Nitrosospira lacus: one gene and its partner. The protein of the gene in region 1 interacts with the protein of each later gene in a pairwise test. Links are inferred from orthologs where the notes say so. Each region holds a gene or a part of one and is shown in the gene's direction. Other genes may lie near its edges.

What was found.
Region 2: the proteins of EBAPG3_RS03270 (region 1) and EBAPG3_RS01145 interact in binary tests that used the Escherichia coli proteins (3 or more experiments, as listed by UniProt). The link is inferred for Nitrosospira lacus from one-to-one orthologs.

What each region holds. Positions count from the first base shown.
Region 1 is NZ_CP021106.3:708,327-720,058, reverse strand. Bases 2,098-5,257 are described here. They hold EBAPG3_RS03270 ([protein-PII] uridylyltransferase), read left to right. Parts: upstream 2,098-2,414; coding sequence 2,415-5,057; downstream 5,058-5,257. Other genes in these bases: EBAPG3_RS03265 (4-aminobenzoate synthase), read right to left, coding at 5,080-5,257; map (type I methionyl aminopeptidase), read left to right, coding at 2,098-2,409. Outside these bases: EBAPG3_RS03285 (c-type cytochrome), read right to left, coding at 1-629; EBAPG3_RS03280 (hypothetical protein), read left to right, coding at 724-1,356; more of map, read left to right, coding at 1,609-2,097; more of EBAPG3_RS03265, read right to left, coding at 5,258-5,820; metE (5-methyltetrahydropteroyltriglutamate--homocysteine S-methyltransferase), read right to left, coding at 5,817-8,123; EBAPG3_RS03255 (LysR family transcriptional regulator), read left to right, coding at 8,247-9,161; EBAPG3_RS03250 (4-aminobenzoate synthase), read right to left, coding at 9,288-10,031; EBAPG3_RS03245 (YqaA family protein), read left to right, coding at 10,243-10,665; grxD (Grx4 family monothiol glutaredoxin), read right to left, coding at 10,783-11,091; prmC (peptide chain release factor N(5)-glutamine methyltransferase), read right to left, coding at 11,195-11,732.
Region 2 is NZ_CP021106.3:263,263-274,537, forward strand. Bases 3,378-6,080 are described here. They hold EBAPG3_RS01145 (P-II family nitrogen regulator), read left to right. Parts: upstream 3,378-4,411; coding sequence 4,412-4,750; downstream 4,751-6,080. Other genes in these bases: EBAPG3_RS01140 (NAD+ synthase), read left to right, coding at 3,378-4,287; EBAPG3_RS01150 (M48 family metalloprotease), read left to right, coding at 4,946-6,080. Also shown: EBAPG3_RS01125 (ABC transporter permease), read left to right, coding at 1-600; EBAPG3_RS01130 (NUDIX hydrolase), read right to left, coding at 653-1,192; EBAPG3_RS01135 (GNAT family N-acetyltransferase), read right to left, coding at 1,189-2,352; more of EBAPG3_RS01140, read left to right, coding at 2,671-3,377; more of EBAPG3_RS01150, read left to right, coding at 6,081-6,652; EBAPG3_RS01155 (efflux RND transporter periplasmic adaptor subunit), read left to right, coding at 6,760-7,908; EBAPG3_RS01160 (ABC transporter ATP-binding protein), read left to right, coding at 7,908-8,642; EBAPG3_RS01165 (ABC transporter permease), read left to right, coding at 8,639-9,862; EBAPG3_RS01170 (hypothetical protein), read right to left, coding at 10,020-10,331; glmS (glutamine--fructose-6-phosphate transaminase (isomerizing)), read right to left, coding at 10,644-11,275. UniProt on the Escherichia coli protein: P-II indirectly controls the transcription of the glutamine synthetase gene (glnA). P-II prevents NR-II-catalyzed conversion of NR-I to NR-I-phosphate, the transcriptional activator of GlnA. When P-II is uridylylated to P-II-UMP, these events are reversed.

The sequences.
Region 1 (11,732 bases):
TGTATTTCCCTTTCACTCATGCGAGAAGCAATCATGTGCATCTCATGGTTGGGATCCTTGGTACGCTGGTCCGTCCGGAACGCTCGCAATTGCGCCGCAGTATATTCGGAATGCTGCCCGGCAAGGCGTGGATAATTAGGCGGAATGCCAACACCGTTGGGAGAATGGCAACTCGCGCAGGCAGGCAGGCCGGACTCCAGATTTCCGCCACGGTATATCTTCTCGCCCTGTTGCGCCATTGATTTATCCTTGGCCCCACCCGATCTCGAAGTTTGCTGGGCATAATAAGCGCCGAGATTCTTCATATCCTCCGCAGAGAGTGTCGCTACCATGGCACCCATAACCGGGCTTTCGCGCTCAGCGGGTTTACCATCCTGGGCCTTGAAATTCTCCAGTTGCTTGGTGATATACTCGGCATGCTGGCCGGCCAAGCTTGGATTTGTGGGGATTACACTGTTACCGTCGGGATTGTGACAAGCCGCACAAACTTGTGTGGCGATTTGCTGGCCTTTGGCTGCGTCGCCCTTGCTCTTATGGGCTTCGGGAGTAGTTTCAGCGAAAATTTGAGGGGATAGCGCCAGTGCAGCAAAGAGTAGCACCACATTCGAAACCGATTTCATGCCATGCATTTCATGACGCTCCGGGAAAGATAAATATAACCATGCTATTAACATTGTATTTTAACAAGGTGAAAGCCGGTTAACAACAACAAACCGCCAACAAATGAAAACATTATTTTTTCTGTTGTTGTTTGTCAATGTTGCTTTCGCATTCTATATTCAGGCGCCGGGACTCTTTTCCGGAAATGACGTACCACCATTGCCGACACTCCAGCCGGAAAGAATCAAACCGTTAGCCGCAGCCGCCAACTGCCTGGAATGGGGTTCTTTTTTTGAGACAGATCTGGAGCAGGTCGAAGCTGCCATAGCCAGGCAAGAGCTGAAGGATCGGGTAAGCCGGCAATCAGCGGGCAAGACTCCGGCTTATTGGATACACATCCCTCCGCTCAGGAGTAAATACCACGCGATAAAGAAGATGGGGGAGCTTAGGAGGTTGAAGATAACCGCTTTTTCTCATGTTCAAGACGATAGCAAATGGAATAACGCCATTTCCATGGGTTTTTTCCATAACATCGATGAGGCCCAGAATATGATGGCATCACTCAGAAGCAAAGGCGTAAGATCGGCGGTTATCGGAGCACGCAACCTGGAGCAGATAAAATTCACGGTGCAGGCGCCATCGGACGACATTACCGGCAGGATGACGGAGCTGGAGCGCGAATTCCCCGGCAGCGAGTTGAAGACGACCCAATGCGCTGTATCGAAGCAAGAGCTGACGGATACTAATGATAAATAAGATCAGTTGTTTACGCTAACATGTCAGATTTTCTTCATCATCACGCGTAACCCATGGAATCTCGAGTCCACCCTGAAGCATGTCACCGGAAACTTGGGTAACATGTTGAGGGGCTGCCAAAGAAGGCCCCCGGAATGAGTCCGGGACGGGTTTTTCCCCAGCCTGTTACTGCCGGTTGCCACGCGATACCGCCCTTGCGATGCATTCATTCAACCGCCATCATACGTTTTTATTCACTCATCGGAAGGAACCATGACTGTACCTCTCAAATCCCCGCAAGAAATAGAGAAAATGCGTATAGCGGGCAGGCTGGCGTCGGAGGTGCTTGATTACATAACCCCCTTTGTCAAGCCGGGGGTCACGACTAATGAACTCGATACCTTATGCCATGATTACATGGTCAATGTGCAGCATACCGTTCCTGCTCCGCTCAATTACGCACCGCCGGGATATTCGCCTTATCCAAAATCCATCTGTACCTCGGTCAATCATCAGGTGTGTCACGGTGTGCCGGGAGAGAAAAAACTGAAGTCCGGGGATATCGTCAATATTGATGTTACCGTCATCAAGGATGGGTATCATGGCGATACCAGCCGCATGTACTACGCCGGCGAACCAGGGATCCAGGCCAGGCGCTTGTGCGAAATCACGTATGAATCCATGTGGCGTGGGATCGAAGAAGTCAAGGCAGGAAAACATCTGGGGGATATCGGCCATGCCATCCAGCATTTCGCCGAGAGTCACGGATGCAGCGTGGTGAGGGAATTCTGTGGCCATGGGATCGGCACAAAATTTCATGAAGACCCTCAGGTACTCCACTATGGCCGGGCCGGTACCGGACTGCAACTCAAAACGGGGATGATTTTTACAATCGAGCCGATGATCAATGCAGGAAAAGCTGCCATACGCCAAATGGCCGATGGTTGGACCATTGTCACCAAGGATCACAGCCTGTCGGCGCAATGGGAGCATACCGTGCTGGTCACCGAAACCGGATACGAAGTGCTGACCCTGTCCGCGGGTTCGCCACAGAAACCCGCTTTCCGTTCCTGAGGGTTATGAAACCCCTCGGTGCCGGCTCACCGCGGAATTCTTTCAACATCGAAGCAGGCAAGAAAGCGCTTCTTCAGGGCCGCGAAGCATTGCGCCAGCGCTATTACACAAACAGGAATGGCGCAGCCCTGCTGCGCGGCCATTGCCGTCTGGTGGACGACGTTCTGCGTCAGGTCTGGCGCGAGATGGGCATGCCCACTTCCATCGCGCTGCTGGCAGTTGGCGGTTACGGGCGCCGGCAACTTTTTCCCTGTTCCGATATCGATCTGCTGGTACTGCTTCCCGCAGGGGGAGGCCGATCCGGGGCGGTGGACGATACTATCAAATCCCGGCTGGAACACTGGGTAAGAATATTATGGGATATCGGGCTGGAGGTTGGACATAGCGTCCGCACACTCGCTGAATGCGCGGAAGAAGCGGGCAAGGATATCACGGTGCAAACCAGCCTGCTGGAAGCGCGTCTGCTTGCCGGGCACCGCCCGCTTTTCGTTGAATTTTCGCGAGCCATGCAGGCGATGCTTGAACCGCGCGCATTTTTTATCGCCAAGCAGCTTGAGCAACATCAGCGTCACGGCAGATATCACGATGCCACCCACAACCTTGAACCCAATATAAAGGAAAGTCCCGGCGGGCTTCGGGATTTACAGAATATTCTGTGGGTCAGCCGTGCCGCGAACCTGGGAAAATCCTGGCCGGATCTTGCCAAGAGCGGGCTCATTACGCAGCGGGAGGCCCGCCTCACCCGGCTTCATCAAACTATCCTGCATAACCTGCGCATTCGCCTGCACTATCTCGCGGGAAGACGCGAAGATCGCTTGCTGTTCGATTATCAGGCTTCCCTTGCTGAAGAATTCGACATAATCGGCAAACCGCTGCGTCGTGCGAGTGAAATACTGATGCAACGCTACTATCGCGCCGCCAATGCGGTGACACAGATCAATACCATCCTGTTACCCACCCTACGCACGGAAATTTTCCCTGTTACGGATACGGTGCCGGTTCTCATCAACGAACGTTTTCAGAAGCGCGGCGAATTGCTTGAGGCCCGCGATGAGGATATCTTCCGGCAGGACCCGGGCACGATCCTGGAGAGCACGCTGTTGTTGCAACAGTATCCTGAATTAAAGGAACGCAGCGCAGCGACGCTGAGAGCAATGTGGCGGGCCACGCCTCTCATCAATGCGGCCTTCCGGCGCAATCCGCGCAATCGCGCCCTGTTCATGCAAATCCTGCGTCAGCCGAGGGGGCTGACACGCGAGCTCCGCCTCATGAATCGCTATGGCATCCTTGGGCGCTATATCCCGGCGTTTGGACGCATTGTCGGCCAGATGCAGCATGACCTGTTTCATGTTTATACGGTAGACGAACATATCCTGATGGTAGTGAGAAACCTGCGCCGTTTCAGGGCGCCGGAATTCACCCATGAATATCCGCTCTGCAGCCGGCTCATCGGCGAATTCGAGCGCCCGGAGGTGCTCTATCTGGCGGGGCTGTTCCATGACATTGCCAAGGGACGCAACGGAGATCACTCGGTGCTTGGCAAAGCTGATGCCCGGCAGTTCTGCGAACGGCACGGGATGCCGGCGGAAGATACGGACCTGGTTGCATGGCTGGTGGAGAATCATCTGGTTATGTCGATGACGGCCCAGAAGAAAGACATATCCGATGCGGGTGTGATTGGGGATTTCGCTAAACGCGTCCGGGACGAACGCCATCTCATCGCACTTTATCTGCTCACTGTTGCGGATATTCGAGGCACCAGTCCAAAGGTATGGAATGCCTGGAAGGGCAAGCTGCTGGAAGATTTGTTCTGGATAACGCGGCGGTATCTTTACGGCGAGTCAATCCACGCGGATGGTACACTAAAAAAACGCAGGGACAAGGCATTGGAATTGCTGCAGCATGCCGGTATTCCCGCCAGCGCGCATGAGCGCCTGTGGTCGGAGCTCGATCCCACCTATTTGCTGCTGCACGATCCACAGGAAATCGCCTGGCATACGCGTCACTTGAGCCACCGGGTGAAATCCCCCGTGCCGGTGGTCAAGGCGCGCATCGCCCCTGCTGGAACAGGCATTCAGGTGCTGGTCTACGCGTCTGACCAGAAGGATTTGTTCGCGCGCATCTGCGGTTTTTTTGATGGCCTGGATTACAACATAGTCGAGGCCAGAATTCATACCACCCGCGACGGCTATGCGCTTGACAGCTTCCTGGTGCTGGATCCCTTCAATGCGGTGGAACGTCAGCGTGACGTGATCGCTATCGTGGAACATGAACTGGCGCAACAATTGGAACAGCAAGTCCCTTTAAAACAGCCGCTGCAAGGACGCCTGAGCCGTCATCTCAAGCATTTTCCGATTACGCCGGAAGTCGACATCGAACCTGACGAAAAAGGTATGTACCATGTTCTGTCGATTGTAGCGGGAGATCAGCCGGGGCTGCTGACACGCATAGCGCAGGTATTGGTAAGCTGCGGTGTAAATGTGCACAGTGCCAGGATAAATACCCTGGGTGAACGTGCCGAAGACACGTTCCTGATCACGGGAGAGATACTGAATGAGACGCGAACCCTGATCCGCCTTGAGACCATGCTGCTGGAGGTACTGCGGACTTCAAGCGCGACCGCCGGCCCCGGAATGCCCCTTGCATGAGGCCGGCTTTAGGATATTTCTTTCAGTGCGCCGCAACCCTGCCGTCGCGTATGGCGAGATCCGGACAACAATTCTCGTAGATTCCGTCGAGAAATCCCCATAGCGCATCGCATGCCCGGGTGGTGGCCGCCAGCACTTCGGCCTGCTTTTCCGGCGTATCGGCAAAGCGCTCGATCAATGCCCATTCCGCTTGCGAGTGGTGCACGTCCGCTTCCTGGTGCACCGTGAAAAACTCGTAACTGTCCGGGTCATCCATTCCATAGAACTTTGCCAGCCCGTCAATTTTTACGGCCGCAATTGCCGGTACTTGCGATTCAAACGCGTGCATCGCCGCAAGTCCAGCATAAAACGGCTCGTTCAGGCAGATGTCCCGGTAGGTCGACACCAGCCTCGCGGTCCCCGGCAAGGCGGCGGCATTGGCCAGGCTCTTGTCGCTGGAACCCAGCGCCAGGGCGAAAGTCTTCCACAGGGCGGGATGGTTCTTTTCACCGTGCTCTTCGCTGATCAGATTCTTCAATACTTCCTGGCGCACGCTGATGTCGCCGCTGTGCGTTTCGCTATGATGATGCGGGGTATTGAAATGCACCGCGCTCAGATAGGTCGGCTCGGCCAGCACATTATGAAAATACTGCTCCGCGTAGTGGCGTAATTGCTCCTTCGATAGCTTGCCTTCGGTCCACGCCACATAAAAAGGATGCTTGAGCAGATGCCGCGCATCAATGATGGAGTCTATCCTTTGCTTAAGAGATATGGGGGTTGTCATGCTGACAGAGCTTCCGTTTGAAAAGTATTTATTTGGGCGCGCAGTTGCCGCGCGGCTTCGACCATGCGTTCGAGTGCAGTGACAACCTCCGGCCAGCTGCGTGTCTTCAGGCCACAATCAGGATTAACCCATAATTGTTTTGCATCGATCACCTGGCAGGCCTTCTCCAGTAATTCCAGCATCTCGCCGGTTTCGGGAATTCGTGGCGAATGAATATCGTACACGCCGGGCCCGATTTCATTGGGATACTTGAATTGACCGAATCCATCCAGCAACTCCATGCGTGAGCGCGAGGTTTCGATGGTAATGACGTCGGCGCCCATATCGGCGATTGCCGGCAGAATGTCGTTGAACTCGGAGTAGCACATATGAGTATGTATCTGTGTATCGTCCTTCACCCCGGAACTGGATACGCGGAAGGCTTCCACCGCCCACTTCAAGTATTCATTCCAGTCAGCTTTCTTGAGCGGCAGCCCTTCGCGAAAGGCCGGCTCGTCAATCTGGATAATACCGATTCCGGCGCGTTCAAGATCGGCGACCTCGTCACGGATGGCAAGGGCAAGTTGCAGCGCCGTAGTCGAGCGTGGTTGATCATCACGCACGAACGACCACATCAGCATGGTAATGGGTCCAGTCAGCATGCCTTTCACCGGCTTTGTGGTCAGACTCTGTGCGTATTGAATCCAATCCACGGTCATGGGTTCGGGGCGATAGATATCGCCATACAGAATTGGCGGCTTGACACAGCGCGAGCCGTAGCTCTGTACCCATCCATTCTCGGTAAAGGCGTAGCCGCATAATTGCTCGCCGAAATACTCCACCATATCGTTGCGCTCGGCTTCTCCGTGGACGAACACATCCAGTCCGATCTCTTCCTGTTTTCCTACTGCCAGCTGGATCTCCTTGCGCATCGCTTCCAGATACTTCAAATTAGTGAGTTCACCTTTTCTGAACGCGGCACGGGCTTGGCGAATCTCCGGTGTCTGCGGAAATGAACCAATCGTTGTGGTGGGCAAATCGGGAAGTTGAAAACGTTGCCGTTGCAACGCCTGCCGCACCGGGAACGGGCTCGTACGCCGACTGTCATTTCGCGTCAGGCGTTGCAGACGTTCCTGCATTACCGGATTGTGGTTGCGCGGTGACTCACGGCGCTCTTGTCTTGCTCTTGCAGAGGCATCCAGCTCATCACGTATGGCATTTTCTCCCTGGTTCAGCCCCTGTCCGAGGACCGATACCTCTTTTAGCTTCTGTACCGAGAACGCCAGCCAATTCTTTATCTCGCTATCCAGCCGGGTTTCCAGTTCGAGATCGACCGGACAATGCAGCAGCGAACAGCTGGGTGCAATCCACAACCGCTCGCCCAGGGTCGACTGCGCGCGCGACAAGGTCGCCAGCGCCTGTACCAGATCGGCGCGCCATACATTGCGCCCATCAATGATACCCAGCGACAGAACTTTGCTGGCCGGATAGCCTTCCAGAAAAACATCGAGCTGGTCCGGCGCGCGGCACAAATCAATATGCAAGCCATCCACCGGCAGTTTCTTCAAACGCGCAGCATGATTATCCACCGCCTCAAAATAAGTGGCCAGTAACAACTTCGGCAGTTTCGTTCCGGCCCCAGTCAGGGCGGCGTATGCCTGGTCCAGGCCATCCAGCCAGTCATCGTCCACATCGAGCGCCAGGAATGGTTCGTCGATCTGCACCCATTCCACGTCAAGCGATGCGAGCCGGGCCAGAATTTCACGATAAACCGGCAGCAGATGCGCCAACAGGTCGAGCCGGTTGAAGCCGGGCTCCGTTTCTTTGCCGAGATATAAATAGGTCAGCGGTCCGATCAATACCACCTTTGGCGAGATGCCCAGCACTCTGGCTTCCGTCACTTCCCGGAAGAGCTGGGACGATGCGATGCGGAATCTGGTGTGCGCATTGAATTCAGGGACGATGTAGTGATAGTTGGTATCAAACCATTTGGTCATCTCCATCGCCGGCTGACTCGCCGTTCCACGCGCCATTGCGAAATACAGATCCAGTCCGATTTCGTCATTGCCCGCGTTGAATCGCGCAGGCGCCGCGCCGAGCAGCGCTGTCATGTTCAGCATTTGATCGTAAAGTGCGAAATCACCGGCGGGAATCAGGTCAATACCCGCTTCACGCTGTACGATCCAATGGTGTTTCCGTAATTCGGCCGCTTTGATTTGCAGCTGTTGTTCGTCGATATCGCCACGCCAGCACGCCTCTAGCGTCTGTTTCAGCTCCCGGCGCGCGCCGATACGGGGGAAACCGAGATTATGTGTCAAAGCCATGATTGTTCCTCGTTCTGCTCAGCTTAGTTGCTGCAGGCACCCATTCTGTGGCAGACTACGCTATGAATCAAATGAAATGTTCTAAATATATTATGAATGGTATTCATATTTATATTCGAAACCATGCTTGAGCTACGCCACCTCCGCACGCTTGCGGCATTGCATGAAACCGGCAGCGTGTCGCGCGCCGCCAAGCGCGTGCATCTGACCCAGTCTGCGTTGTCTCATCAGATCAAGGCACTGCAAAGCCACTATGGCCTGCCGGTCATACAGCGCCGGGGGCAATCCATCGAGCTCACCGATGCTGGAAAACACCTGGTGGCGCTTGCCGGAAAGGTATTGGCGGAAATTCAGGGAACTGAACGGGATCTCGCTAAAATCTCGCAGCAGGCATCGGGAAGTTTGCGCATCGTACTGGAGTGTCACACCTGTTTTGATTGGCTGATGCCGCTCATGGATGAATTCCGCCAGCACTGGCCGGAGGTGGAACTGGATCTGGTTTCCGGATTTCATGCCGATCCCGTCAAGCTGCTGGAAGAAGGGGGTGCGGATGTGGTCATTGGATCGGAACACAAGCGGCAGCGGGGTATTGTCCATCACCCGCTGTTCCGTTTCGAGATTCTCGCAGTATTGGCACCGGAGCATCCCTTGCGCGCAAAGCGGATCCTGCATGCGGCGGACTTCGCCGATGTCACGCTTATTACCTATCCGGTGCCGGAAGATCGCATCGATCTGATTCTCAACGTTCTGAAACCCGCCGGTATCCAGCCACAGCGGCGCACAGCGGAACTGACCGTCGCCATCCTGCAACTGGTTGCCAGCCGCCGCGGTGTCGCCGCACTACCCAGCTGGGGTATCAAGAACTATGTTGATCACGACTATGTGATTGCCCGCCGCATTGGCGCCAATGGCCTATGGAGCGACCTGTATGCGTCAACACTCAAGGAAACGGCATCCCGCCCCTATCTGCGGGACTTCCTGACAACCGCAAGGAATACCTGCTTCACTACATTGGACGGAATTATCCCGCTGGAATGACGGTTTCACTGACCGGACAGCAATACACGAAGGAATCGGTAAAAACGGAAGGGGAAAAATCAGGGAAGATGATTACTCAAAACCGGTGAGCAAACGTCTTATCGTTTGCTCACCGTTAATGCTAGCTTAGTGTATCGTAACCGCAGCTTCTTCCTCGCAAGCCAGGTCTGAGCAGTAATTCTCGTAGATTCCGTCGAGAAATCCCCATAGCGCATCGCATGCCCGGGTGGTGGCCGCCAGCACTTCGGCCTGCTTTTCCGGCGTATCGGCAAAGCGCTCGATCAATGCCCATTCCGCTTGCGAGTGGTGCACGTCCGCTTCCTGGTGCACCGTGAAAAACTCGTAACTGTCCGGGTCATCCATTCCATAGAACTTTGCCAGCCCGTCAATTTTTACGGCCGCAATTGCCGGTACTTGCGATTCAAACGCGTGCATCGCCGCAAGTCCAGCATAAAACGGCTCGTTCAGGCAGATGTCCCGGTAGGTCGACACCAGCCTCGCGGTCCCCGGCAAGGCGGCGGCATTGGCCAGGCTCTTGTCGCTGGAACCCAGCGCCAGGGCGAAAGTCTTCCACAGGGCGGGATGGTTCTTTTCACCGTGCTCTTCGCTGATCAGATTCTTCAATACTTCCTGGCGCACGCTGATGTCGCCGCTGTGCGTTTCGCTATGATGATGCGGGGTATTGAAATGCACCGCGCTCAGATAGGTCGGCTCGGCCAGCACATTATGAAAATACTGCTCCGCGTAGTGGCGTAATTGCTCCTTCGATAGCTTGCCTTCGGTCCACGCCACATAAAAAGGATGCTTGAGCAGATGCCGCGCATCAATGATGGAGTCTATCCTTTGCTTAAGAGATACGTTGGTTGTCATGGTTTTCCTCTTCAACAGAGATGGGTAATCGAGCAGCATATCATCCCGAAATAATATCGTGAAGTCAAATTTGGCGACTAAATTACCGTTGCCATAAATTAGGCGCCAATATAGCCCTACCCGTAAAACCATTCCTTGCCGCATCCACTTGCGCCTTATTAACGGCTACACTGCTGTCTTTATCGGTTTTACCTGCCTTTGGATTACCTTTATGGATGAGCAATCCAGCCTGCTGGCGTTATTCACCAGCAGTTTTCTTGCCGCCACATTGCTCCCCGGTGGCTCGGAAGCAGTGCTATTCGGCGTTTTGACCGCCTATCCCGAGCTTTACTGGTCTGCCTTGGGGATCGCCTCGGTGGGCAATACCCTGGGCGGTATGAGTTCATACGCTATCGGGCTTCTCCTGCCTGATGAAAAAGCATTTCTGAAAAAATCCGGAGGGAATATGCGTGGACTGGCGTGGGTGCGTAACTATGGCAGTCCGGTACTCTTTCTGGCCTGGGTACCGATCATCGGCGATCTGTTGTGTGTCGCTGCGGGGTGGCTTCGGATCAACTGGATACTGGCAATGCTGTTCATGGCTGCCGGAAAGTTCGCGCGTTACTGGGCAATCGCGGCGGCCATGAGTCCCTAGCTCAATTGGCTGTTTGCCCGATAAAAAATCCGGCTGCTGACTTATCGGCCAGCTTATCGGTTCTCGCCGATTCTATCGGTCCTCTATCGATCCTTGCGCAAGATCAAACCATCTCCGTCATTTCTGAAGCAGCTTCTGCAGTTCACCGCTCTGGTACATTTCCGTCACGATGTCGGACCCACCGACAAACTCGCCGTTGATATAAAGCTGCGGAATGGTCGGCCAGCTTGAGTACTCCTTGATGCCCTGCCGGATTTCCGGTTCGGCAAGCACGTCCACCGCGAAAAGATTATCCACCCCGCACGCATTGAGGACTTTCACCGCATGGGCGGAGAAACCGCACTGGGGGGCTTGCGGCGTACCTTTCATGTAGAGCACCACGGGATGGGTGGTCACTTGCTGTTTGATGGTTTCTTGCGTATTCATGTCTGGCTCCTCGTCAATTTAATCAATCTGAAATCAGATTATGGGAAATGAAACTGTTTTTCAAGAGATAGGGTTCATTCATCTCGGTCAATATATCCCAACATCACATTCTAACAGCTTCTCGCGGGAAACTTCCAAGCCGTCCGCCACTGATCCGCATTATGCCTGCCAGATCAGGATGGGAAAACACCCCGCGGAAACCCGCTTTACCCAGCAGATGCCTGCATGCTTGCGCCTGATCATAGCCATGTTCGAACAGCAGCACACCGTCCGCAACCAGATAACGGGGAGCGGACGTGATGATGCAGCGAATGCAGTCAAGGCCGTCGCTACCTGCTTCTCCCGTGAGTGCCATGCGAGGCTCGAAGCGCAGGTCGCCCTGAGCGAGATGAGGGTCACCGCTGGCAATGTAGGGAGGATTGGAGACAATGAGATCGAATCTTTCCCCGGAAAGCCCACCAAACCAATCGGCTTCGATGATGCGCACATTGCTCACATTGAGCTGCCGGGCATTCATTTTGGCTACGGCCACGGCATCGGACGAGAAATCCACCGCCACGATATCGGCTAGCGGACGATGCCTGGCTAGGGTCAATGCGATGGCGCCACTTCCGGTCCCCAAGTCAAGAACCTTGCAAGGA
Region 2 (11,275 bases), 450 kb from region 1 along the record:
ATATGGGGCGATGTGGATCAGTTGATGCAGGCATTCCGCAGGCCGGTCTATTCTTCGGTGATATTGAAGCTGAACGATCCCGCGGTGTTTTCTCAACTCAAGACCCGCATTGAGAACGATCCGCGCCTGACTCTGGAAGTCAAGCAGGAAAGTGTCTTCTATGCCGAGCAATCGCAATTGCTGGCGAATTTCATTCGCTACCTGGGAATGATACTGTCGATTATTTTCTCTATCGGCGCAATTATCGGCGCGATGATCACCATGTATGCCTCTGTCGCCAATCGTGCCACGGAAATCGGCACCTTGCGCGCGCTGGGATTCCGCCGCATGAATATTCTGGCCGCCTTTCTCGTGGAAGCATTGATGCTCGGTGCTGCGGGCGGCGTAGCCGGACTGGTATTTGCATCGTTCATGCAATTCTTTACCATCTCCACCATGAACTGGCAATCGTTCTCCGAACTCGCGTTCAGCTTTACCCTGAATGGCGCGATTATCATCAAATCGTTTGCATTTGCGCTGATCATGGGAGTCACCGGGGGATTTCTTCCAGCCGCAAGGGCCGCGCGCCTCAATATCGTGGATTCGCTACGAGCGGTGTAACGGAGTCAATTGACCGATTTGCGTACCCTGCGCATTCCTGCGGCATGGTGAATTACTTGCGAAGCTCTTCTATGGTGCCCATATGAAAACCCAATTTTCCCTGCTGGCGTTCCTCGAAGTAACGTTTCAACGGTTCCTGGATGACTCGAAACGCCAACGTATCCCAAGGAATCTCTGCCTCTCCAAAAAGCTGGACATCCAGGCTCTCGATACCGGGCTTGAAATCCAGATCCAGCAATCGCGCACGAAACAGAACGTGCACCTGATTGATATGGGGGATATTATAAATGGCATACAGGCTCCCCATTTCGACTCGTGCATTGGCTTCCTCCAGCGTTTCGCGAGCGGCCCCCTGGATCAGGGTCTCGGCATTTTCCATGAAGCCCGAAGGTACGGTCCATAAACCGTGGCGCGGCGCGATGGCGCGCCGGCATAGCAATATCCTGTCCTCCCACTCAGGTATGCAGCCCACTACTATCTTCGGATTTTGATAATGGACAACGCCGCATGCGGGGCAAACATAACGCGGCAAATTGTCGCCTTCGGGAACGCGCAGCTCAACCGGCGTGCCGCAATTACTACAGAATTTCATTTCTCTCTCATTTCTTTCTTGAATGGCGAACTCTCATTCAGCTCATCCAGATAATGATTGATATCCTGTGCTTCGTGTTTCAGATACTTCCCGATAGCGGCGGCGAATTCGGGGTGTGCAAGCCAGTGCGCCGACCAGACGCGCACGGGAAGAAAGCCGCGCGCAAGTTTATGCTCTCCCTGTGCGCCGCCTTCAAACAACGCGATGCAGTGGGCAATACAGAATTCGATGGCCTGATAGTAGCAGGTCTCGAAATGCAGTCCGGGGACAAACTCCATCGTACCCCAATAACGCCCATAGAGCGTACGGGAATTATGCAGATTCAGGGCGGCGGCAACGGGTTGGTCATCGCGCAGCGCCAGGATCAGCAATACATTTTCCGGCATGCTTTTGCCGAGCCGCAGAAAGAATTCCAGATTGAGATAGGGCATGGAATGATGGTTGCGGTAAGTTTTATTGTAGCAGTTGACGAAGAAACGCCAGTGATCAGGATTCGCGTCATGTCCGGACAGCCACTGAAAACGGATACCTTCCGCATGAACCTTGCGCCGTTCCTGCCGGATTTTCTTGCGCTTGCCATGGCTCAGCTCTCCCAGAAACGCTTCGAAATGCGCATAACCTCCAGCGTCCCGATTCTTCCAGTGAAACTGGATACCATGCCGTAACGTCATTCCCGCCAGCTCCATCTCTCGCGCCTCGTCCTCTCGCGGGAACAGGCAATGGAACGATGACACGCCTGTTTCCGCATTTTTGCTTTTGGCCATCTTTAATGCAGCCGAAACCAGCAAGGCGCGATGCTCTGGAGTTTCCGCCAGCAGCCGCCGTCCGGTGACGGGGCTGAAGGGTACTGCGCTCAGCAGCTTGGGGTAATACCTATGACCGGCGCGCCGGTAGGCATCCGCCCAGGCCCAGTCGAATACATACTCCCCATAGGAATGGTTTTTCAGATAAAGCGGCAGCGCGCCACGCAGGGTATTTCCTTCCCACAATGTGACAAATTGCGGTAGCCATCCGGTTGCCCGTGAGGCGCATCCGGTATCATGCATGGCGGAAAAGAACTCATGCCGCAGAAACGGATCGTCCCCGGCCAGTGCGTTCCATGCCTTCACAGAAATACCGTCAAGCGAGTCGATTACCTTTACTTCAAATTCTGGAATCATGAAGTATTTTCACATGCGCCCCGGGATCGCCGCAGAGTAGCAGGGAGACAATAAGCAAAGCGTATTGCATCATATGTCGATTTTATATTCAAACACATTTTCATAGTCCCTGCCAGCCTGCCAACCACGAAGCAAGTCTACATGCGGCGCATTTTTTGCGTTGCCGGAAGGCAGGAAGACATGCACCTCGAGACCGCCGGGGGGTCCTTGAAGCCCACGACCGAGAGTTCATTCTGGTATTATCCTTAGTTCTGTAGAAACCCGACAATCCCCTGCCCGCCGTACAGAGAGTGCCTATCAACCCTCCACTGTCTCATCATGAAGCTCGCTATTGCCCAGATTAATTGTACAGTTGGAGATCTTGGCGGCAATATCCGCAAGATCCTCGACTACACCAATCGGGCTAAAGATGCCGGGGCCGAACTGGTTATCACACCCGAGCTGGCGCTGTCGGGCTACCCGCCGGAAGATCTTCTACTGCGCAACGGATTCCGGTTCGCATGCGAAAAAGCGCTTGCAGACATGGCCAGCGAAGTAAGTGGGGTAACGCTGCTGGCAGGGCATCCTCATCTCGCGGACGGCAAGCTCTATAACGCGGCCTCGGTGATACGCGATGGCAAGATTATCGCCACCTATCACAAGAATCAGCTTCCCAACGACTCTGTATTCGACGAGCGGCGTTATTTCGAACCGGGTTCCGATCCCTGCCTGTTCGAGCTGAAGGGAATAAGATTCGGTGTCAACATTTGCCAGGATATTTGGCAAGGAGACGCTGTCACCCGCGCCAGGGGAGCGGGAGCCGACGTGCTGATAGTGCTGAATGCCTCCCCTTATCACATGCGCAAGCAGGCCTTGCGCCATCAGCTTGTACGGCAGCACATCCGCGAAACGGGAATGCCCGTGATTTATACCAATCTGATAGGCGCGCAGGATGAGCTGATATTCGACGGCGCTTCCTTTGCCATGAATGGCAAAGGTGAGCTGACGCATCAATTCGATGAGCTCACGGAAACGCTCGGCCTGATCGAATTGCAAAACGGCACCCCCATGCGCGGGGAAGTCTCTCCACCGCAAACACTGGAAGCAACCGTTTATCAGGCTTTGTGTCTTGGCCTCAGAGATTATATGGGAAAGAATGGCATACCGGGCGTGCTGCTGGGCCTTTCCGGTGGCGTGGATTCGGCGCTCACACTAGCGGTCGCCGTCGATGCGCTGGGTGCCGACAGGGTGGAAGCGGTCATGATGCCATCACCATTCACCGCCGATATCAGCTTACTGGATGCGCGCACGATGGCCAGGACATTGAATGTACGTTACAGCGAGCTTTCCATCCAGCCGGTATTTGATAAGTTCCTGGATACGCTGGCAAAGGAGTTTCCGGAGCCACCCGATCATAATCGCCCCGACACCACCGAGGAAAATCTGCAAGCGCGCATACGCGGCAACCTGCTGATGGCATTATCCAACAAATACGGCTCCATTGTGCTCACGACCGGCAACAAATCGGAAATAGCCGTGGGATACTGTACGCTCTATGGCGATATGGCGGGCGGCTTCGCGGTGCTGAAGGATATCACCAAAACCCTCGTGTACCGGCTTTGCCGCTACCGCAACACGCTGGGCAATGTGATTCCGGAACGTGTGATCAATCGTGCGCCTTCGGCCGAGTTGCGTCCCGGCCAGACCGATCAGGACAGCTTGCCGCCTTATGACGTGCTCGACGGCATCGTCGAAGCGTACATGGAGCACAATTTGTCGCTGCGGGAAATCCTGGGGATGAACTATGCCGAAGCGGACGTACGGCGCGTGGTGCATCTGATCCGTCTGAATGAATATAAACGCCGCCAGAGCCCGCCGGGTATCCGAATCACACAGCGAGGTTTCGGCAAGGATTGGCGTTACCCGATCACGTCAAAATATCGGGACGAGTTTTAATCGACAATCAAGCGGCGTTCAAGCTTCCCATAACCCCGTATAATCTCCCGCACACCGTCGGCACAAATCGCGGCCGCAATTTATTATAAAAAACATCCAACCAAGGTAACCAGGGTAACGCATCATGAAGAAAATCGAGGCTATTATCAAACCCTTCAAGCTTGACGAAGTGTGCGAGGCGCTTAATGAAGCCGGCGTGAGCGGATTGACCATCACTGAAGTCAAGGGATTCGGCAGACAAAAGGGCCATACCGAGCTCTATCGGGGCGCGGAATATGTGGTGGATTTTCTGCCGAAGATAAAAATCGAAATAGTGGTACCTGAAGCCCTGGTGGACGGTGTTATCGATACCATCGTTAACGTTGCGCGCACCGGCAAGATTGGCGATGGCAAGATTTTCGTCACCAGCATAGAACAGGTAGTGAGAATCCGTACCGGCGAGATAGGCGAGGCGGCAATTTAGCGCAGTGAGCCGGCCCATCTCAGGAATGCCGCGGCAGCGAGAGATAGGGGAGTAGCACGGATCACCTGGTTCCCGCAGTAGCCGCCTCCCCTGATGAAGTGCAGCTTCGTACCCCTGCACTGATATCTCCTCATGTGTCCCTGTCAAGCGCCAAGGCGTGTTGGAACTTCACCCGGATCCGGCTATCTTATCCTCATGAAATTTCGCTATTTAATGGCGGCTTTGCCGCTAGTGTTCCCCGCCAATATTTTTGCCGCGGGACTGCCTGATCTCGGCGATGCATCCCAGGCCACTTTTTCCCCACAGCAGGAGCGGGAACTTGGACTGCGGATCATGTCCGAAATTCGCGCCGACGCCGGTTATCTTGACGATGCCGAAGTCGCCGGCTATCTCACCAATCTCGGGAACCGCCTGCTCCTGAATTCCCGCGAAACACGCCCCGACCAGGAGTTTGAGTTCTTCGCGGTGAAAGATCCGATGATCAATGCGTTTGCGCTGCCCGGCGGCTTCATGGGCTTCAATACCGGCCTTATACTTACCGCGCAAAGTGAATCGGAGCTGGCTGGCGTAATGGCGCATGAAATCGCGCACGTTACCCAGAAACATCTCGCGCGCATGATTGCCGGACAAAGATACAGCATGTTGACTTCTCTGGCGGCGGTTGCATTGGCGGTTCTGGCTTCGCGCACGAATCCTCAGGCGGCGCAAGCCGTTCTGGTGGGATCGCAGGCCCGCCAGATTCAATCGCAACTCGATTTCACCCGTGACCATGAAAAAGAGGCGGATCGTATCGGCTTGAATATACTGATCAGCGCCGGCCTTGATCCCCGCGGGATGTCGGAATTTTTCGAGCGTTTGCAAAAAGCCGGACGATTCCGCGAAAATGGGGCGCCGTCCTACCTGCGCACCCACCCGATCACTTATGAGCGGATCGCGGATATTGATAACCGCACGCACAGTTTGCCTTACCGCCAAGTGCCCGACAGCCTGGATTTCCTGCTGGTGCGAGCCAAACTCCGGGCCTCTATGGATAATCCCGGCGAGGCGGTTGAATACTTTGACTCCGCTTTGCGGGAGAAGCGTTATAGCAGCGAGGCGGTCGAGCGCTACGGACTGATCAATGCCTTGTTGCGAGACAGAAAATTCGTACGCGCAGATAAGGAATTAATGCAATTGTATGAAAACTTGCAGTCTGATGCCGATGATGCATTGGAGAATCACCATCTGGCCTCGTCCCCCCAGAATATATATAAGACTCCACTGTCAAACGACATGATCGAGATGCTCGCGGAGCGCGCCCGGCTTGCCATCGGGCAACCCGCGGAAGCCCTCGATATTTACAAAACCGCCCCACGAATATATCGGCCGCACCGCTCATCGAACCATTACACCGGCACGGATAAAACCTCGGAAAACCATCGCCTCGGTACCACGATCCAGATTACACGTAAAACATTACGGCCAAGCGCCATGATCGAAACCCTTGCGGCAAGGGTTAAACTTGCCATGGGACAAACCGCGGAAGCGCTCGATATTTATGAAGCCGCGCTACGAACCTATCCCCAGCACCGGGCATTGGTCTACGACTACGCCGACGCGCTGCTGCGCAGCAATGGCGCCGAGGCGGCGCTCAAATTCGTTAATCAGCAATTGCAGTATATGCCCAACGACATACGCCTTTACCGGCTGCAGGCCCAAAGCTACGGTGCGCTCGGGGACATGATGATGCAGCATCGCGCACAGGCGGAAGTCTATACGCGTCAAGGCAACGTCCATGCCGCTATCGAACAGCTGCAGATCGCATTGAAAGGCGATGATGGCGACTTCTACCAGAAATCCAGCGCGGAGGCGCGCCTCAAGGAATTGCGCATACTGGCCGAGGCGCAAAAGAACGAAAAATGAGGCTCGGCAATCCATTCTCGCTTACAGCATGATTTCTAAACGGCGCGCACTCGGGTAACATTCGGCTTTCATTTTTCCCCATCCAGGTATCCCTTCCCGAGTTACGTATGGCATTTATTCCCCGCGGCAGGCTGCTTATACTCATCGTGGCACTGCTATCAGCCTTGGCTGGCTTCTGGTACTGGCAAGCACAACCCGATTCCAAGCAGGAACGCTACAAAACCCAGGCCGTCGACCACGGCGATATCATACAGAATATTTCCGCCAACGGCACCCTCAACCCCGTCGTGCTGGTCAATGTGGGCACCCAGGTATCGGGCACGGTATATAGATTATATGCGGACTTCAACGATGCGGTCGAGGAGGGGCAGATACTGGTTGAGCTCGATCCGTCGCTGTTCCAGGCCCAGTTGCGGCAGTCGGAAGCCAATGTGGCAAATGCCCGGACCGCGCTGAAGCTGGCCAATAACAAAATGGCGCGCAACCGCGCCCTTGTGGAACAGGGCTTTATCTCTCCGGATGCGCTGGACGCCGTCGAACAGATACTCGAAGCCGCTCGCGCCCAGCTCGCGGTAAGCGAAGCGCAGCTTGCGCGGGATCGTACCAATCTCAACTACAGTGTGATCCGTTCGCCCATTTCCGGCGTCGTCATCGCGCGCAACGTGGATATTGGCCAGACGGTGGCAGCAAGCTTTCAGACGCCCGTCCTGTTCCAAATTGCCAAGGATCTGCGCGAAATGCAGATCGATACCAGCGTGGCGGAGGCGGACATCGGCCAGTTGCATCTCGGTCAGGTGGTCAACTTTACCGTCGACGCTTTTCAGGAGCGCGAGTTCACAGGCACGGTGAAACAGGTGCGCCTCAACCCCACCATCCAGCAGAATGTGGTGTCATACAATGTGGTGGTAGCGGTGGAAAATAACGAAGGGGTATTGCTCCCCGGCATGACCGCCAACGTGCGCTTCACCGTCAACCAGAAAAAAGATGTATTGCGGGTTCCCAATGCGGCGTTGCGCTATAAGCCAGCCGAAAACGACACGGATTCCGTCACGGCCCCGGCGCGGCGACCTGGCAAGCAAATGGTTTACAGGCTGGAAGAAGGCAAAGCCGTCCCCGTCAGCATCCAAACCGGCATTGCCGATAGCAGTTTCACCGAAATCCTGGGAGACGCGATCCAGCAAGGCGATAAACTGATCATTCGAGAAACCGCCGACAAGGACAAGTCCGCCAGTAAACTCAGATTCAGAATGTTCTGATGATTCCGCAACACGTTTCCGGTGAACCGCTGCTCAAGGTTGAGAATCTTAGCAAGATTTACAGTCTGGATAGCGGGGTCAAAGGGGGGGGAGCGGTCAACAGTCAAGTGCTGTTCGACGTGAACCTGACTATCGATCGAGGAGAGTTCGTTGCCATCATGGGGCATTCCGGCTCCGGCAAATCCACCCTGATGAACATCCTTGGTTGCCTGGATACGCCCACCAGCGGGCACTATTGGCTCGACGGACGGGATATCGCATCACTTTCGGACGATGAACTCGCCCGCGTGCGTAATCGCAACATCGGTTTCGTGTTTCAAGGTTTCAACCTGCTTAAACGCATGACGGCCCTGGATAACGTAGCCACTCCCCTACTCTATGCCGGAGCGACCCGCTCGGATAGCCGCAAGCGCGCGCTGGAACTCTTGCGTCAAACAGGGCTGGGGAACTTTGCCGCGTATCAGCCTAACCAGCTTTCCGGCGGACAGCAGCAGCGCGTGGCCATCAGCCGCGCACTGGTCAACAACCCGCAGCTCATCCTCGCAGATGAGCCCACCGGCAATCTCGACACCCAGACCAGCCGTGAAATCATGGCGATTTTCGAGCAGCTCAATCGCGAGCAGGGCATTACGATTGTGCTTGTCACGCACGAAGACGACATTGCCGCCTGCACCCGGCGGCTGGTTCGCCTGCAGGATGGGCGCATCGTGCATGATGGCGGGGTGCCCGCATGAGTCTTCTCGCCATCATCGGCGAAGCGCTGCGGGCGCTGCGGCTCAACCGTTTGCGCACCGGCCTGACCATGCTCGGCATGATCATCGGCGTGGCGGCTGTGGTATTGATGCTCGCGGTGGGTCAGGGTGCGCAAACCACGGTGAACCAGGCCATCAGCTCGATGGGCAGCAATCTGTTCATCGTCGTACCGGGCGCCACCTCTTCTGGCGCACTGCGTTCCGCCGCTGGCAGCGTGCAAACCCTGACGATGGGCGATGCGCTAGCCATCGCCCATCTGCCTTCGGTCAAGGCAACCGCACCGCTCATTACCGGTACGGCGCAACTGAATTATGGCGCGAATAACTGGAGCACTTCTGTCACGGGCGTCACGCCGGATTACTTCAGTGTGCGCAACTGGCCTGCGGAAAGCGGCGCATTATTTACCGAGGCCGATCTGCGTTCGGCCACGCGGGTTGTCATTCTCGGCCAAATAACCGCCCGGAATCTTTTCGGCGACGAAGATCCGACGGGAAAGACTATCCGCATCAAAAACAGTCCTTTTGTGGTCGCGGGCGTCCTCGCACCCAAAGGGCAAAGCCTGGATGGGCGCGACCAGGACGACGCCGTGTTTATTCCCATTACCACCGGACAAAGCCAGATATTCGGCAACCAGTTTCCTGGAACGATACGGTTCCTGATGGTGCAAGGCCGATCGGACGAAGTAATGGATGAAGCCGAAACCGAAATCAACCAGTTGTTGCGCCAGCGCCATCGCCTTGCCGAGGGGACGGAAAACGATTTCACCGTGCGCAACATGGCCGCCCTCGCCGCTGTAGCAACGGGCGCGGCCAAGGTCATGTCCATCATGCTGGGCTCCATCGCTTCCATATCATTGCTGGTGGGCGGCATCGGCATCATGAATATCATGCTGGTATCGGTCACCGAGCGGACCCGAGAAATCGGCATCCGCATGGCCATCGGCGCCAACCGCCGCGCCATCCTCACGCAATTCCTGCTGGAAGCGCTGGTTATCTGCATCATGGGCGGGCTTATCGGGGTTGCCATCGGCATCGGCGGCGCCTGGGCCGTGAGTCAGGCGACGGATATGGTGGTAGTGATCACATTCGGGATGGTCGCCCTGGCATTCGCCTTTGCCTCAGCGGTGGGGATATTTTTTGGGTTTTATCCCGCGAAAAAGGCGGCGGCGTTGAAGCCGGTGGAAGCGTTGCGGTATGAATAATGGCCAATAAGCTGGAACTCTACCCTCGTTGCCATACCCGCTGCGTCGCAAGAGATGTGAAACGTAAAAATTACTTCCTGCTTCCTCAACTGTTTCGTGAAGGGCCTTCTGCGATAATTATTGTCATGGTTTGATGGCTCTTTCCGGGAGGAATATTTTAATTCTTGAATTGATTTGCACGGGCGTTGGCACGCCCCTCGCTGCCATGCTGACCGGCTGCGTCATCCGCCCGATTTAATCCGGGCATCCCCCTCTCTCGAGACCTTTCAGCGCGGTGAGTGTCGTCCTGCCTACCTTGAGTTTGCGCGTTGCCATATCCTCCCCCCGTCTGCGCCCCACCATGATTCGCCATCTGCCCTCCTCCATAATCCCCACCATGCCCTCCTCCATGCCCTCCTTCTGCCAAGGCGCAGGTAGAAACCAGAAGTATGGTTCCTGTTACAAATGCTGAAATTGTTTTGCTCATCATCGTCTCCTCATGGTTACATGTGGCTGACCGGGATCCATGTTTCCCACGTCAACGGACTCCTAATAGAGTCGAAATTTCAATGTTTGTTTTTTATTAAAGGTACGTTCAGCAGGTTAATAAATCCACCTAATGGGTCGGCAGTTAAAGCTCACGTTTCTCGATAGGGTTGCCGATCCGATGCAATGACCAAAGGCAAAAACGTGCCGGGAATAATAAGGATAGACGTTTTTATTTCTCTGAACAACTCGGAAACCACAATAAATTGTGATCTGTCCCCAAGTGCTCATGGGCTCCGCAGTCCGGGGGTGATAGTTACTCCACCGTCACCGATTTAGCCAGATTCCTTGGCTTATCCACATCCGTGCCTTTTTGCAGCGCAACATGATAAGCCAGCAATTGCAGTGGGATGGTATGAAGGATGGGGCTGAGCGACCCGGCATGTTCCGCCAGCCGAATGATATGCACGCCTTCGCTCTCCTGGATGTGGGAATCGGCGTCGGCGAAAACATAAAGTTCGCCGCCGCGCGCGCGAACTTCCTGCAAATTGGATTTGAGTTTTTCCAGCAGCGCGTCGTTGGGCGCGATGGCGACCACCGGCATGTCCTTGTCCACCAGCGCAAGCGGGCCGTGCTTCAATTCCCCGGCAGCGTAGGCCTCGGCGTGGATGTAGGAAATTTCCTTGAGTTTGAGCGCGCCTTCCATGGCGATGGGATAGTGCACGCCGCGCCCAAGAAACAAGGCATGGCGTTTCTGGGCGAATCCCTCGGCCCAGACCTTGACCTGGGGCTCCACTTGCAGCGCATGCTGCAGCGCGACAGGCAGGTGCCGCAAGGCGGCGATGATCTCGCGCTCGCCCTCGCCAGAGAGCTTGCCGCGCAGTTTCGCCAATGTCATGGCAAGCAGCATGAGTGCCGCCAACTGCGTGGTGAATGCCTTGGTGGAAG